4 regions of the Serratia sp. GW822-FHT06E05 genome follow, and region 1 is predicted to be linked to each of the others. Evidence: predicted binding sites of a transcription regulator. Region 1 holds the regulator's gene; each other region holds the start of a gene.
The links. The regulator PurR, encoded in region 1, represses purine synthesis genes. The targets are predictions, from matches to a motif close to CANGCAAACGTTTGCNTG.
Positions count from the first base shown of each region.

Region 1 (3,117 bases):
GACCATGTTGGCGTTTATCTGGGCAACGGCAAATTTATTCAGTCACCGCGTACCGGTGAAGAAATTCGGATCAGCCAACTCGACAATGACTACTGGCAAAACCATTACATCGGCGCCCGCCGTGTAGTAACACCGAAAACCATTCGATAATTTCTTTGGCGGCTGGCTTGCCCAGCCGCTCTCCCCTGACTGATTTTCCTGCTGTCCCTAAAGCACCCAATCCTTTAGCCCGCCCCCACTGTATTTCAGCGCGAAAATTGCTAAGCTAAATACCCACAATAAAAACAGGTCAATTTAAAGTCCGTTGCTTTAGCGGCGAGTTGACACTGTACAAGGAGGAAGCAATGTCGTTTGAACTGCCCGCACTACCTTATGAAAAAAATGCCCTCGAACCGCACATTTCGGCAGAAACCCTGGAATACCACTACGGCAAGCATCACAACGCCTATGTGGTCAACCTGAACAATTTGCTGAAAGGCAGCGAGTTTGAAGGATTATCCCTTGAGGCAATCATCAAGGCTTCCAGCGGCGGCATCTTCAACAATGCGGCCCAGGTATGGAATCACACCTTCTATTGGCACTGCCTGTCACCTCAGGGCGGTGGAGAGCCTCAGGGCAAATTGGCTGCCGCGATCAACCAGGCTTTTGGTTCTTTCACCGCCTTCCGGGAACTATTCAGCGACGCCGCGGTGAAAAACTTTGGCGCAGGCTGGACCTGGTTAGTGAAAAAGCCGGATGGCTCGCTGGCGATTGTTAATACGTCGAATGCGGCCACGCCGTTGACAGGTGAAGACAAACCGTTACTGACCGTCGACGTTTGGGAACACGCCTACTACATCGATTATCGCAACGCACGACCGGCCTACCTGGAAAACTTCTGGGCGCTGGTTAACTGGGCATTTGTGGAGGAAAATCTGGCGTAACGCGGGGAAAATACAACCAGGCGTAGCGAACTGCGCCTGGTTGACTGAAGAGTATCAGTTCAATGCTGCGGTGAAGCTAAAAGCGATAATCACAGCCAGCGCACCCAGGGTGGTGAACAGTGACATTTTCAAATCGGTATCCATTACAACTCCTTTTCAGATTGGGTTTCCCAAGGGTAAAAGGCACACAATTAATGTGTTAAACCATTTTCCCACAGTTGGCCGATAAAATCTTGTTATCATTTCCCAGTTTATAATACCGATTACCTCTTCCCCTTTTGCTCAATATGGGACAAAATTCGCAGTTCACAACTGTGTACCGGCAAAATGCCCCTCCTGACCAAGCGCTGACGACTTCAACACACTAAAAACTCAGTTTTCGCTTCTTTGGAGAAGGATCTACGCAGGCAAACGATTAACATCACACTTACATACTGCAACATGTGAGTTCAGGAGTCATTCTTTACATGGCAACGATTAAAGATGTGGCCAAACGCGCTGGCGTTTCCACCACCACCGTTTCGCACGTCATCAATAAGACTCGTTTCGTCGCCGAAGAAACAAAAGCGGCCGTTGGCGCCGCGATCAAAGAGCTGCACTATTCACCCAGCGCCGTGGCGCGCAGCCTCAAGGTCAATCACACCAAATCTATTGGTCTGCTGGCCACATCGAGCGAAGCACCTTACTTTGCCGAAGTGATCGAGGCGGTGGAAAACAGCTGCTACAGCAAAGGCTATACGCTGATCCTGTGCAACTCACATAACAATCTGGACAAACAACGCGCCTATCTGGCGATGTTGGCGCAAAAGCGCGTCGATGGCCTGTTAGTCATGTGTTCGGAATACCCGGACCAACTGCTCGGCATGCTGGAAGATTATCGCAATATCCCGATGGTCGTCATGGATTGGGGCGCCGCACGCGGTGACTTTACCGACACCATTATCGATAACGCCTTTGAAGGCGGCTATCTGGCCGGGCGTTACCTGATTGAACGCGGCCACCGCGATATCGGGGCCATTCCGGGTCAACTGGCGCGTAATACCGGTGGCGGACGCCATCAGGGTTTTTTAAAAGCCATGGAAGAAGCCAATATCGACGTGCGTGAAGAGTGGATTGTTCAGGGCGACTTTGAGCCGGAATCTGGTTACAAGGCCATGCATCAGATACTGTCGCAGAAACAACGTCCTACCGCAGTCTTCTGCGGTGGCGATATCATGGCCATGGGTGCGATCTGCGCCGCCGATGAACTTGGCCTGCGCGTACCACAAGACATATCGGTGATTGGCTACGATAACGTGCGAAACGCCCGCTACTTTACCCCGGCACTGACCACCATTCATCAGCCCAAAGAGCGTTTGGGCGAGATGGCCTTCACCATGCTGCTGGATCGCATCATCAGCAAGCGTGAAGAGTCGCAGGTGATTGAGGTTCATCCCAAGCTGGTTGAGCGCCGTTCGGTCGCTGACGGTCCGTTCATCGATTATCGCCGCTAATTATCTGCGCCGGAAACTCTCACGGTTTCCGGCGTCATTCTTCGCTTAGCCACTCCTGATTCAAGGTTTCACTGTCTCCCAGATAATCCAGCAACCAGGCCATAGCCGGTGACGGCGTATTTTGCTGCCAGGTCAGGCAACAAGGACTGGCGGGAAATGGCTGTTGCAACTGTAGCGCCACCAACTCCCCGCGCTGCACCAAAGGCAATACCTGATGCGCGGGCATCATACCAACGCACAACCCGGCACACAGGCAGTCCACCGCAGAAGCCCAGTCCGGCACCACCAGGCGGCGCTGGTTGTCCAACGTCCAGGTCACGCGCTTGGGCAGGTTGCGCGAGGTATCTTCCAGGCACAGCGACGGAAAAGGCCGAAGTTGATCGTCGTTCAACAGCCCCTCTATCGCGGCCAGCGGGTGATGCGGACTGGCCACGCACAACCAACGCATATCTCCCATATCGCGAAAGGCGAAACCGCCGCCCACCGGCACCGCCCTTGTGGCGCCGATCGCCATATCGGCACGACCGTCCACCAGCGCATCCCATACGCCATTAAACACCTCCGGCTGAACCAGCAATTCGACGTCGGGGAAATGGCGGTAAAAATCCAGCACCAATTGGCGACTGCGTTGGGGTTTAACGATGATATCCACCGCTATTTTCAATTGGCCCCGCCAGCCGTTAGCGACCTGTTGGCACTGT
Region 1 is NZ_JBXALM010000001.1:589,777-592,893, forward strand. Features, by position in the region: gene AC1RKC_RS02645 (C40 family peptidase) at 1-150, shown strand, start outside; gene sodB (superoxide dismutase [Fe]) at 345-923, shown strand; gene cydH (cytochrome bd-I oxidase subunit CydH) at 978-1,067, opposite strand; gene purR (HTH-type transcriptional repressor PurR) at 1,391-2,416, shown strand; gene punR (DNA-binding transcriptional activator PunR) at 2,451-3,117, opposite strand, start outside.

Region 2 (3,117 bases), on a different contig from region 1:
ATATGCCGGCGACCATTCAGCATGTGGCGGATACGCTGGGGGCGCAGCTGTATCGTCGCGGCGACGCCTGGACCTTCAGCGAACAGGGCGAACGCTGGCAGTGGGAGGGCGGTGGCACCTTGCTGACCGACTTGCCGATGCCAAATGTGCCGCTGGCGAATGCCGCGACGGCGTTGGCGGCGCTGCATTTTTCTGCGCTGGAAATCGATGAACGTGCGATCTTCGCCGGTCTGCAGCAGGCGACGTTGCCTGGGCGCTTCCAGATTGTGCGCCGCGATCCGATGTTGATCCTCGATGTCGCGCATAACCCGCACGCAGCCGGTTATCTGGCCGGGCGTCTGGCGACGCTGCCGCGCAATGGCGGTAAAGTGCGCGCGGTGGTGGGCATGCTGTCGGACAAAGACATCGCCGGTACGCTGGCCTGTCTGAGTGAGCAGGCCGATGAGTGGTATTGTGCGCCGCTGGAAGGGCCGCGCGGTGCCAGCGCCGAGCAGTTGGCGCAACATTTGACGGAACCGCGGCAGTTCGCCGATGTCGAAACTGCCTGGCGTCAGGCTATGCAGGACGCTGATATTCAGGATATTGTGATCGTCTGTGGATCGTTCCACACCGTTGCACAGGTAATGGCGGCGTTAGACGAGATGCGGGGAGTGTGAGTGGCAAGTAAATTTCAAAACCGATTGGTCGGTACCGTCATTTTGGTTGCGCTGGGGGTGATTATCCTGCCAGGGCTGCTGGACGGTAAAAAGAAACATTATGAGGACGAGTTCGCCGCCATCCCTTTGGTGCCGAAGGCCGGTGATGTGGAAGAAAACGACGTGGTGCCGCCGGTAAGCCAGACGCTGCCGGCCCAACCGCCGGAAGGCGCGGGCGCGATGGTGGAGCAGCAGGCTGCCAATGAAGCGGCGACGCAACAGGCCATCCGCCAGCCAGCTCAGCAACCGACCCAGGTTACGCCGCCGCCGGTTGAAACCCGACCGGTACAGCAGCCGAAACCGAAACCGGTTGAGACCAAGCCGGTGGAAGTGAAATCGAAACCGGTACAGCAGCCGAAACCGGTGGAAGTGAAGCCGGTGGTGAAACCTGAACCTAAGCCAGAGCCGAAACCGGAGCCTACGCCGACACCGAAGCCTGAACCTGCACCCGTGCAGAAACCGGCGGAAGAGAAAGCGCCGGCAGGGCAGGCATATGTGGTGCAGCTCGGGGCGCTGAAGAACGCCGCCAAGGTCAATGAGGTGGTGGCGTCGCTGAGGCTGTCCGGCTATCGTGCCTTTACCGTGCCGTCAACGCCGGTACAGGGGCAGATCACCCGGATTTATGTCGGGCCAGACGCCTCGAAACAGAAACTGCAGTCTTCTCTGCCCGCGCTGAATTCTATCAGCGGCTTGAGCGGTCAGGTGAAGCCGTACGGCGTACGTTAACCGCAGGGGGCACAGCATGCTGTGCCCCGGAACCGAAAGATGACGGTATAATCATTAAAAAAACTGTGCCTTTCGTAGCTGAAATGGCCTATGTAGGCGCGGCGATTGGGAATTTTTTTATCGCCGCTTTTTATTTGTAACGTGGTAGGAAAACCCCTACGCAAACGTTTTCTTTTTCTGTTAGAATTCGCCGCGAATTGGATGCAGGGGCGATTCATCATTGGAATAGTTCATGGTCTGGATTGATTACGTCATTATAGCGGTGATTGGATTTTCGGCTCTGGTTAGCCTGATCCGAGGGTTTGTTCGCGAAGCATTGTCACTTGTGACATGGGGATGTGCGTTTTTTGTTGCCAGCCATTTCTACTCTTACCTTGCGGTCTACTTCACTCGTTTTGAAGATGAACTGGTGCGAAACGGCATCGCGATTGCCATCTTGTTTATCGCGACCCTGATCGTAGGAGCTATTGTTAACTATGTGATTAGCTCACTGGTAGAGAAAACCGGGTTATCAGGCACCGACCGGGTGCTGGGCGTCTGTTTCGGCGCACTGCGCGGCGTGTTAATCGTTTCGGCGATACTGTTTTTCCTGGATACCTTTACCGGCTTTTCACAAAGCGCAGACTGGAAACAGTCGCAGCTTATTCCCCAGTTCAGTTACATCATCAGGTGGTTCTTTGACTACCTGCAGAGCACGTCGAGTTTCTTACCGACCCATTTACCGGGGCGGTAGCGCTGATGAGGAAAAGACAACATGTGCGGTATTGTCGGTATCGCCGGTTTTATGCCGGTAAACCAGTCGATTTATGATGCGTTGACGGTGCTACAGCACCGTGGCCAGGATGCCGCAGGCATCGTCACCATCGATGCCCATAACGGGTTCCGTCTGCGTAAGGCAAACGGTCTGGTGAAGGATGTGTTCGAGGCACGCCATATGCAGCGCTTGCAGGGCAACATGGGTATTGGCCATGTGCGCTACCCGACGGCTGGCAGCTCCAGTGCCTCAGAGGCTCAACCTTTCTATGTAAACTCACCGTTCGGCATTACGCTGGCACACAACGGCAACCTGACCAACGCCCATGAACTGCGTCAAACGCTGTTTGAAAGCGGTCGCCGCCATGTCAACACCACCTCCGATTCCGAGATTTTGCTGAACGTACTGGCCAGCGAGCTGGACCGTTTCCAACACTATCCGCTGGAGTCCGACAACGTATTCACCGCCGTTGCCGCCATGCATCAGCAGCTGCGCGGCGCTTACGCCTGCGTCGCGATGATCATCGGCCATGGCCTGCTGGCGTTCCGTGACCCTAACGGCATCCGCCCGCTGGTGATTGGCAAACGCACGCTTGAAGACGGCCGCAACGAGTATATGGTGGCTTCCGAGAGCGTGGCGTTGGATACGCTGGGCTTCGAGTTCCTGCGCGATGTGGCACCGGGGGAAGCGGTGTACATCACCGACAAGGGCCAACTGTTCACTCGTCAGTGTGCAGAGAACCCAAAAACCAACCCGTGCCTGTTCGAATACGTTTACTTCGCCCGTCCAGACTCCTTTATGGACAAGATTTCGGTCTACAGCGCCCGCGTACGCATGGGGCAGAAGCTGGGTGAGAAAATTGCCCGCGAATGGGAAGACTTGGACATCGACGTGGTGATCCCTATCCCGGAAACCTCCTGTGATATCGCGTTGGAAATCGCC
Region 2 is NZ_JBXALM010000006.1:92,778-95,894, forward strand. Features, by position in the region: gene folC (bifunctional tetrahydrofolate synthase/dihydrofolate synthase) at 1-656, shown strand, start outside; gene dedD (cell division protein DedD) at 657-1,421, shown strand; gene cvpA (colicin V production protein) at 1,654-2,154, shown strand; gene purF (amidophosphoribosyltransferase) at 2,176-3,117, shown strand, end outside.
Region 2: the regulator PurR is predicted to act here: its motif matches at 1,579-1,596, upstream of cvpA (colicin V production protein).

Region 3 (3,117 bases), on a different contig from region 1:
TGACAGCATTACTGATGAAAAGTGGGGGATATCATAATTTTCTAATTATGAAATGAATCCTCTGGCGATGATAGGACGAGGCAGTTACCCTGAACCGATATACCCGTCATACTTGAAGCTGTATCTGTGTTGACTGCGCTCACTTACCCGAATCACTTACTGAAGTAAGCTCATTGGGATAAGCTCGCTTGCCGCCTTGATACAGCTCCAATTATTTAGGGTAATGAAATCAATCAACAAGAGAGCAAGTATGACTGATTCACCCATCCGCATTGCGATTGCGGGTTCCGGCGGCCGTATGGGCCGCCAATTGATCCAGGCGGTACATCAGGCGCAGGGCGTGGTTTTGGGGGCGGCAGTATCGCGCCCAGGTTCAAGCCTGATTGGGACCGACGCCGGTGAACTGGCGGGCATTGGTGCGCTGGGCATAACCGTCAGCGACAGCCTGGAAAAAGTGGCCGACGATTTCGATATCCTGATCGACTTCACCCGTCCGGAAAGCACCCTGGCGTACCTGGCTTTCTGCGTCGAGCACAAAAAAGCCGTGGTGATTGGCACCACCGGTTTCGATGATGTGGGTAAAGAAGCCATCCGTGCCGCGGCTGGGCAGATTGGCATCGTCTTCGCCGCCAACTTCAGCGTGGGCGTGAACCTGGTGTTAAAGCTGCTGGAAAAAGCTGCGCAGGTGATGGGCGACTATACCGATATTGAGATTGTTGAAGCGCATCATCGTCATAAGGTAGACGCTCCTTCGGGGACGGCTTTGGCGATGGGCGAGGCGATTGCCGGCGCATTGGGGCGCGATCTGAAAGAGTGCGCGGTGTATGCGCGTGAAGGTTATACCGGTGAACGCGATCCGAAGAGCATTGGCTTTGCCACTATTCGCGCTGGCGATATCGTCGGTGAACACACCGCCATGTTCGCCGACATCGGTGAGCGGGTAGAAATCACCCATAAGGCCTCCAGCCGCATGACTTTTGCCAGTGGTGCGGTTAAGGCTGCGATATGGCTTAAAGGCCATGATAAAGGTCTGTTTGATATGCGTGATGTGCTCGGTTTGGACCAGTTATAATTGATTTGTATGCCATCGTGATGTGGCTGTATTAATCATAGTGCTATGATTAACGGGCAATAATTTTATTGTCCTTTTTTTTAACATGATAAATTTGTGTTTGAGGTTGTTTTTATTGTTTGGTTGCTATTTTTTGTAATTAACTTTTAATTTATGATGATTTTTCCCCTCCCAACGTATCTCCTGCCTGGAAAAGTGCCCAGGGAATTGTGATTTTCTGTCTTTAGAGCTCGCAACCGTTTACTCACCCGAGTTTAGACGTGTTTTTATGGCTACTGACCCCATTAAACGCCGAGAAGTGCAAAAATAAGAGAAAAAATGGCGCTTTGGGTAGACAAGCGGAGCACTCATCATTAAAATGCGCCCAATTTGCCAAAAATTGACCTTGAGGGCGGTTTTTGCATTGATTTAGATCGTGATATCTGAATTAATATGCAAATATTGTGATTGATTATTCCTTGGAGGGTGTTTTGATTAAGTCAGCGCTATTGGTTCTCGAAGACGGAACCCAATTCCACGGTCGGGCCATCGGGGCAGAGGGTACGGCAGTGGGGGAAGTGGTCTTCAATACGTCGATGACCGGTTATCAAGAAATCCTCACTGATCCTTCCTACTCCCGCCAGATCGTTACTCTTACTTATCCTCATATCGGCAATGTCGGCACCAATGCTTCCGACGAAGAATCCTCCGCTGTACACGCCCAAGGCCTCGTCATTCGCGACCTCCCACTGATTGCCAGCAACTATCGCAACGAAGAAGGCCTGTCTGACTACCTGAAGCGTCACAACATCGTGGCGATTGCCGATATCGATACCCGCAAGCTGACCCGCCTGCTGCGCGAGAAAGGGGCACAGAACGGCTGCATCATCGCCGCCGACACGCCGGATGCCGCCTTGGCGTTAGCGAAGGCCAAAGCCTTCCCGGGCCTGAAAGGCATGGATCTGGCGAAAGAAGTTACCACCCAGGAAGCCTACAGCTGGCAGCAGGGCAGTTGGACGCTTGAAGGCGACCTGCCGGAAGCCAAACCGGCCTCTGAGCTGCCGTTCCACGTGGTGGCCTATGACTACGGCGCCAAGCGCAACATTCTGCGTATGCTGGTGGATCGCGGCTGCCGCCTGACGGTGGTGCCGGCACAGACCCCGGCGGATGAAGTCTTGAAGATGGATCCGGACGGTATTTTCCTGTCCAACGGCCCGGGTGACCCGGAGCCATGCGATTACGCCATCGCCGCCATCAAGCAGTTCCTGACAACCGATATCCCGGTGTTTGGCATCTGCCTCGGCCATCAGTTGCTGGCTCTGGCCAGCGGTGCAAAAACCGTGAAGATGAAGCTTGGCCACCACGGCGGCAACCACCCGGTAAAAGATCTGGATAACGACTGCGTCATGATCACCGCGCAGAACCATGGTTTTGCGGTAGACGAAAACAACCTGCCGGCCGAACTGCGCGTCACGCACAAATCCTTGTTTGACCACACGGTGCAGGGCATTCACCGCACCGATAAAGCAGCGTTCAGCTTCCAGGGCCACCCTGAAGCCAGCCCGGGCCCACACGACGCCGCGCCGCTGTTCGATCACTTTATCGAACTGATTGAGACTTACCGTTCTAACGCCAAATAATCAGGAGCAGTAAAAAATGCCAAAACGTACAGACATAAAAAGCATCCTGATCCTCGGCGCTGGCCCGATTGTTATCGGCCAGGCGTGTGAGTTCGACTACTCGGGTGCCCAGGCGTGTAAAGCGCTGCGCGAAGAGGGTTACCGCGTTATTCTGGTCAACTCCAACCCGGCCACCATCATGACCGACCCGGAAATGGCGGATGCGACCTACATCGAGCCAATCCACTGGGAAGTGGTGCGTAAAATCATCGAAAAAGAGCGTCCGGATGCCGTGCTGCCGACCATGGGCGGCCAGACCGCACTGAACTGCGCGCTGGAGCTGGAACGTCAGGGCGTGCTGGCCGAGTTCGGCGTGACCATGATTGGCGCTACCGCTGACGCGATCGACAAAGCAGAAGACCGTCGTCGCTTCGACGTGGCGATGAA
Region 3 is NZ_JBXALM010000008.1:70,953-74,069, forward strand. Features, by position in the region: gene dapB (4-hydroxy-tetrahydrodipicolinate reductase) at 251-1,072, shown strand; gene carA (glutamine-hydrolyzing carbamoyl-phosphate synthase small subunit) at 1,543-2,691, shown strand; gene carB (carbamoyl-phosphate synthase large subunit) at 2,708-3,117, shown strand, end outside.
Region 3: the regulator PurR is predicted to act here: its motif matches at 1,302-1,319, upstream of carA (glutamine-hydrolyzing carbamoyl-phosphate synthase small subunit).

Region 4 (3,117 bases), 460 kb from region 1:
ATAGCCGTAATCAACGCTGCGCGCGCCTTCGGTGCTGCCGAGATAGTGGCCGTCGCCATGGGTTGGTAAAAACCAGAATACGTTCAGGCTCATCGTCTATTCTCCAAAATTATTGTGCGCTCGGGCGCCAGATGCGTTGCGAGATATCGACCTTCACGGGCACCAGACGGTTGGCGTAAAACAGATCGGCGGTTTGCTGCTGGGCGGCAATGGTGCGTGCGTCCAGCGGTTTGATGGCGGTCGGTGGACGGTGATCCAAATAAGACGAGATCACTTTTTCCGGCAGCCCCATGGCGTTCGCCAGCAGCGTGACGCTTTGCGCCCGGTCGCTTTGAGTCAGCGCATCCGCTTTGGTCAACTCATCGAGCACCTGCTGAATAAACGGCCCGTTAGCTTCGGTATAAGTGCGCACCGCCAGATAGAAGGAGCCGGTTTGATTCAAATCGGTGCCGTCACCCAGCACCCGCACGCCACCCTGCAACAAGGCTGCGGAATAGTACGGGTCCCAGATGGTCCAGGCATCGACGTTGCCCTGCTGGAATGCGGCGCGGGCATCTGCCGGCGTCAGGTAAACCGGTTGGATATCGGTGAATTTCAGTCCGGCTTTTTGCAGCGAACGCAGCAGCAGGTTGTGGGAACTGGAGCCTTTCTGGAAGGCGACCTTGTGGCCTTTCAAATCAGCGACGGTTTTGATCGGGCTATTTTCCGGCACCAGGATCACTTCCGCCTTGGGTTTAGGTGGCTCTACGCCGACATACAGCAGATCCGCCCCGGCGGCCTGGGCAAAGATCGGCGGAATATCGCCGGTGCTGCCCAGATCGATACTGCCGACGTTCAACGCCTCAAGCATCTGCGGGCCGGCGGGGAATTCGATCCAACTGATTTTGGTAGTGGGGAAACGCTGTTCCAGCAGGCGGTGGGATTTTGCCAATACCAGACTGACCGATCCTTTTTGATAACCAATACGAAACTGCGCCGGATCCTGTGCGCTGGCGGAATTGATCCACGCCAGTGAGATGATGCCGGCCAAAGCGCCAGTGCCAAGCCAACGGCCAAGTGATGAAAGTCGCGTCATTCTCTTTCCTTATATAGAGCGTGCTGTCAGGCGGTTTGACGTGCAAACAGAGACGGGGAGAGTTTTACCTGGGGCGGTTTACGGCGACCGAGTGCCAGGTAGAAGCTTTCCAGGGCTTCTTCCAACCGCGATGCCAGCCCGTCGGACAGCGTGATATCTTCACCGCTCAACGCCACCTGGCTATCGTCGGCGAACACCCCGTGCAGCACTTCCTGAGCTTTCAATGCCGCCAACACCGGCTTAAGGGCATAGTCCACTGCCAACATATGACCAATAGAACCGCCGGTGGCCAGGGGTAACACCACCTTATGGTCAAGCGCTCGCTCCGGCAGCAGATCCAGCAGGGTTTTCAGCGCACCGGAAAACGAGGCCTTATACACCGGCGTAGAGACCAACAGGCCGTCGGCCAAAGCCAGTTGCTCGGTAAAGGCTTTTATCGCCGGGCTATTGAAATTGGCGTACAGCAAGTCTTCTGCATCAAAGTCGTGCAGGGTGTAGGAGATCACTTCTACGCCTTGCTGCTGCAACCAATTTTTACTCAAGGAAAGCAGGGCCGCTGAACGTGATGGGATGCGAGGGCTGCCGGACAGTGATATAACGCGCATTACCACTCCTTATAACTAAAAGTTAGGTTTAATTAAAAAATCGTCGAGAAGTGTTTTAAACCTATCAGCAAAGGGGCGGGTTACTTAAATCTCATTTTTTGATTTTGATATGCGTAAATGCGGATTGGCGGGGCATTGGCTCCCCGTAAGGGGAAACGATTGCGTTAAAAACGCTTTTTTTGCTTTTAATCAATTCCAATTGGCCAAGGGATACCGGATAATACGCCCCCGGTTTGCAACCGGGAAATCAGGAGAGTACATGTACTACCCCCTCATCAGAAAAGCGTTGTTCCAGCTCGATCCCGAGCGTGCGCATGAATTGACTTTTCATCAGCTCCGCCGCGTCACCGGCACCCCGTTAGAATTTGTTATTCGCCAGTCTGTGCCGACCAAGCCAGTAAGCTGTATGGGGCTCTCTTTTAAAAATCCTTTGGGTTTGGCCGCCGGCCTGGATAAAGACGGCGAGTGCATCGACGCATTCGGTGCCATGGGCTTTGGCTTTGTCGAAGTTGGCACCGTGACGCCACGCCCGCAGTCGGGCAATGACAAACCGCGTCTGTTCCGCATCGTGGAAGCGGAAGGCCTGATCAACCGAATGGGCTTTAATAACCAGGGCGTGGATAATCTGGTTGAAAACGTTAAGAAATCCCATTTCGGCGGTATTCTGGGGATTAATATCGGTAAGAATAAAGATACCCCGGTCGAGCAAGGAAAAGACGATTATCTGATCTGTATGGATAAAGTTTATCCGTATGCCGGTTATATCGCGATTAACATTTCGTCACCCAATACGCCGGGGTTACGATCCTTACAGTACGGCGAAGCGTTAGACGATCTTTTGGCCGCCATTAAAAATAAGCAGCAGGAATTGCATGCGCGCCATCACAAATATGTGCCGGTGGCGGTAAAGATCGCGCCGGATCTTTCAGAAGAAGAATTGATCCAAATAGCCGACAGTTTGGTGCGCCATAATATTGATGGTGTGATCGCGACCAATACCACGCTGGATCGTAAATTGATCCAGGGGCTGAATTATTGCGAGCAAATGGGGGGCCTGAGTGGTCGTCCGCTGCAGGCGAGCAGCACCGAAGTGATTCGTCGTTTGTCGCTAGAGCTGCAAGGGCGTTTACCGATTATCGGCGTTGGCGGAATTGATTCCCTGATGGCCGCACGGGAAAAAATGGCGGCCGGTGCTTCGCTGGTACAAATTTATTCCGGATTTATCTTCAAAGGTCCGCGCCTGATTAAAGATATCGTTAACTACATCTAATATTTTTCCTTTCATTTTCAGCCGGGGGTTTATTTCTTCCCCCGGCTCGTCTATATTTTGTCCACTAGCATAAATATCGTTCGCGGAATTATCCGATGTTTAAGCGACTTGAGTGGTGATAAAATCACCTTTTAGGGTAAATACGGCGTGGCATGGGCAGCGAGAAG
Region 4 is NZ_JBXALM010000001.1:1,054,035-1,057,151, reverse strand. Features, by position in the region: gene ssuD (FMNH2-dependent alkanesulfonate monooxygenase) at 1-93, opposite strand, end outside; gene AC1RKC_RS05080 (sulfonate ABC transporter substrate-binding protein) at 110-1,075, opposite strand; gene ssuE (NADPH-dependent FMN reductase) at 1,102-1,680, opposite strand; gene pyrD (quinone-dependent dihydroorotate dehydrogenase) at 1,940-2,950, shown strand.
Region 4: the regulator PurR is predicted to act here: its motif matches at 1,829-1,846, upstream of pyrD (quinone-dependent dihydroorotate dehydrogenase).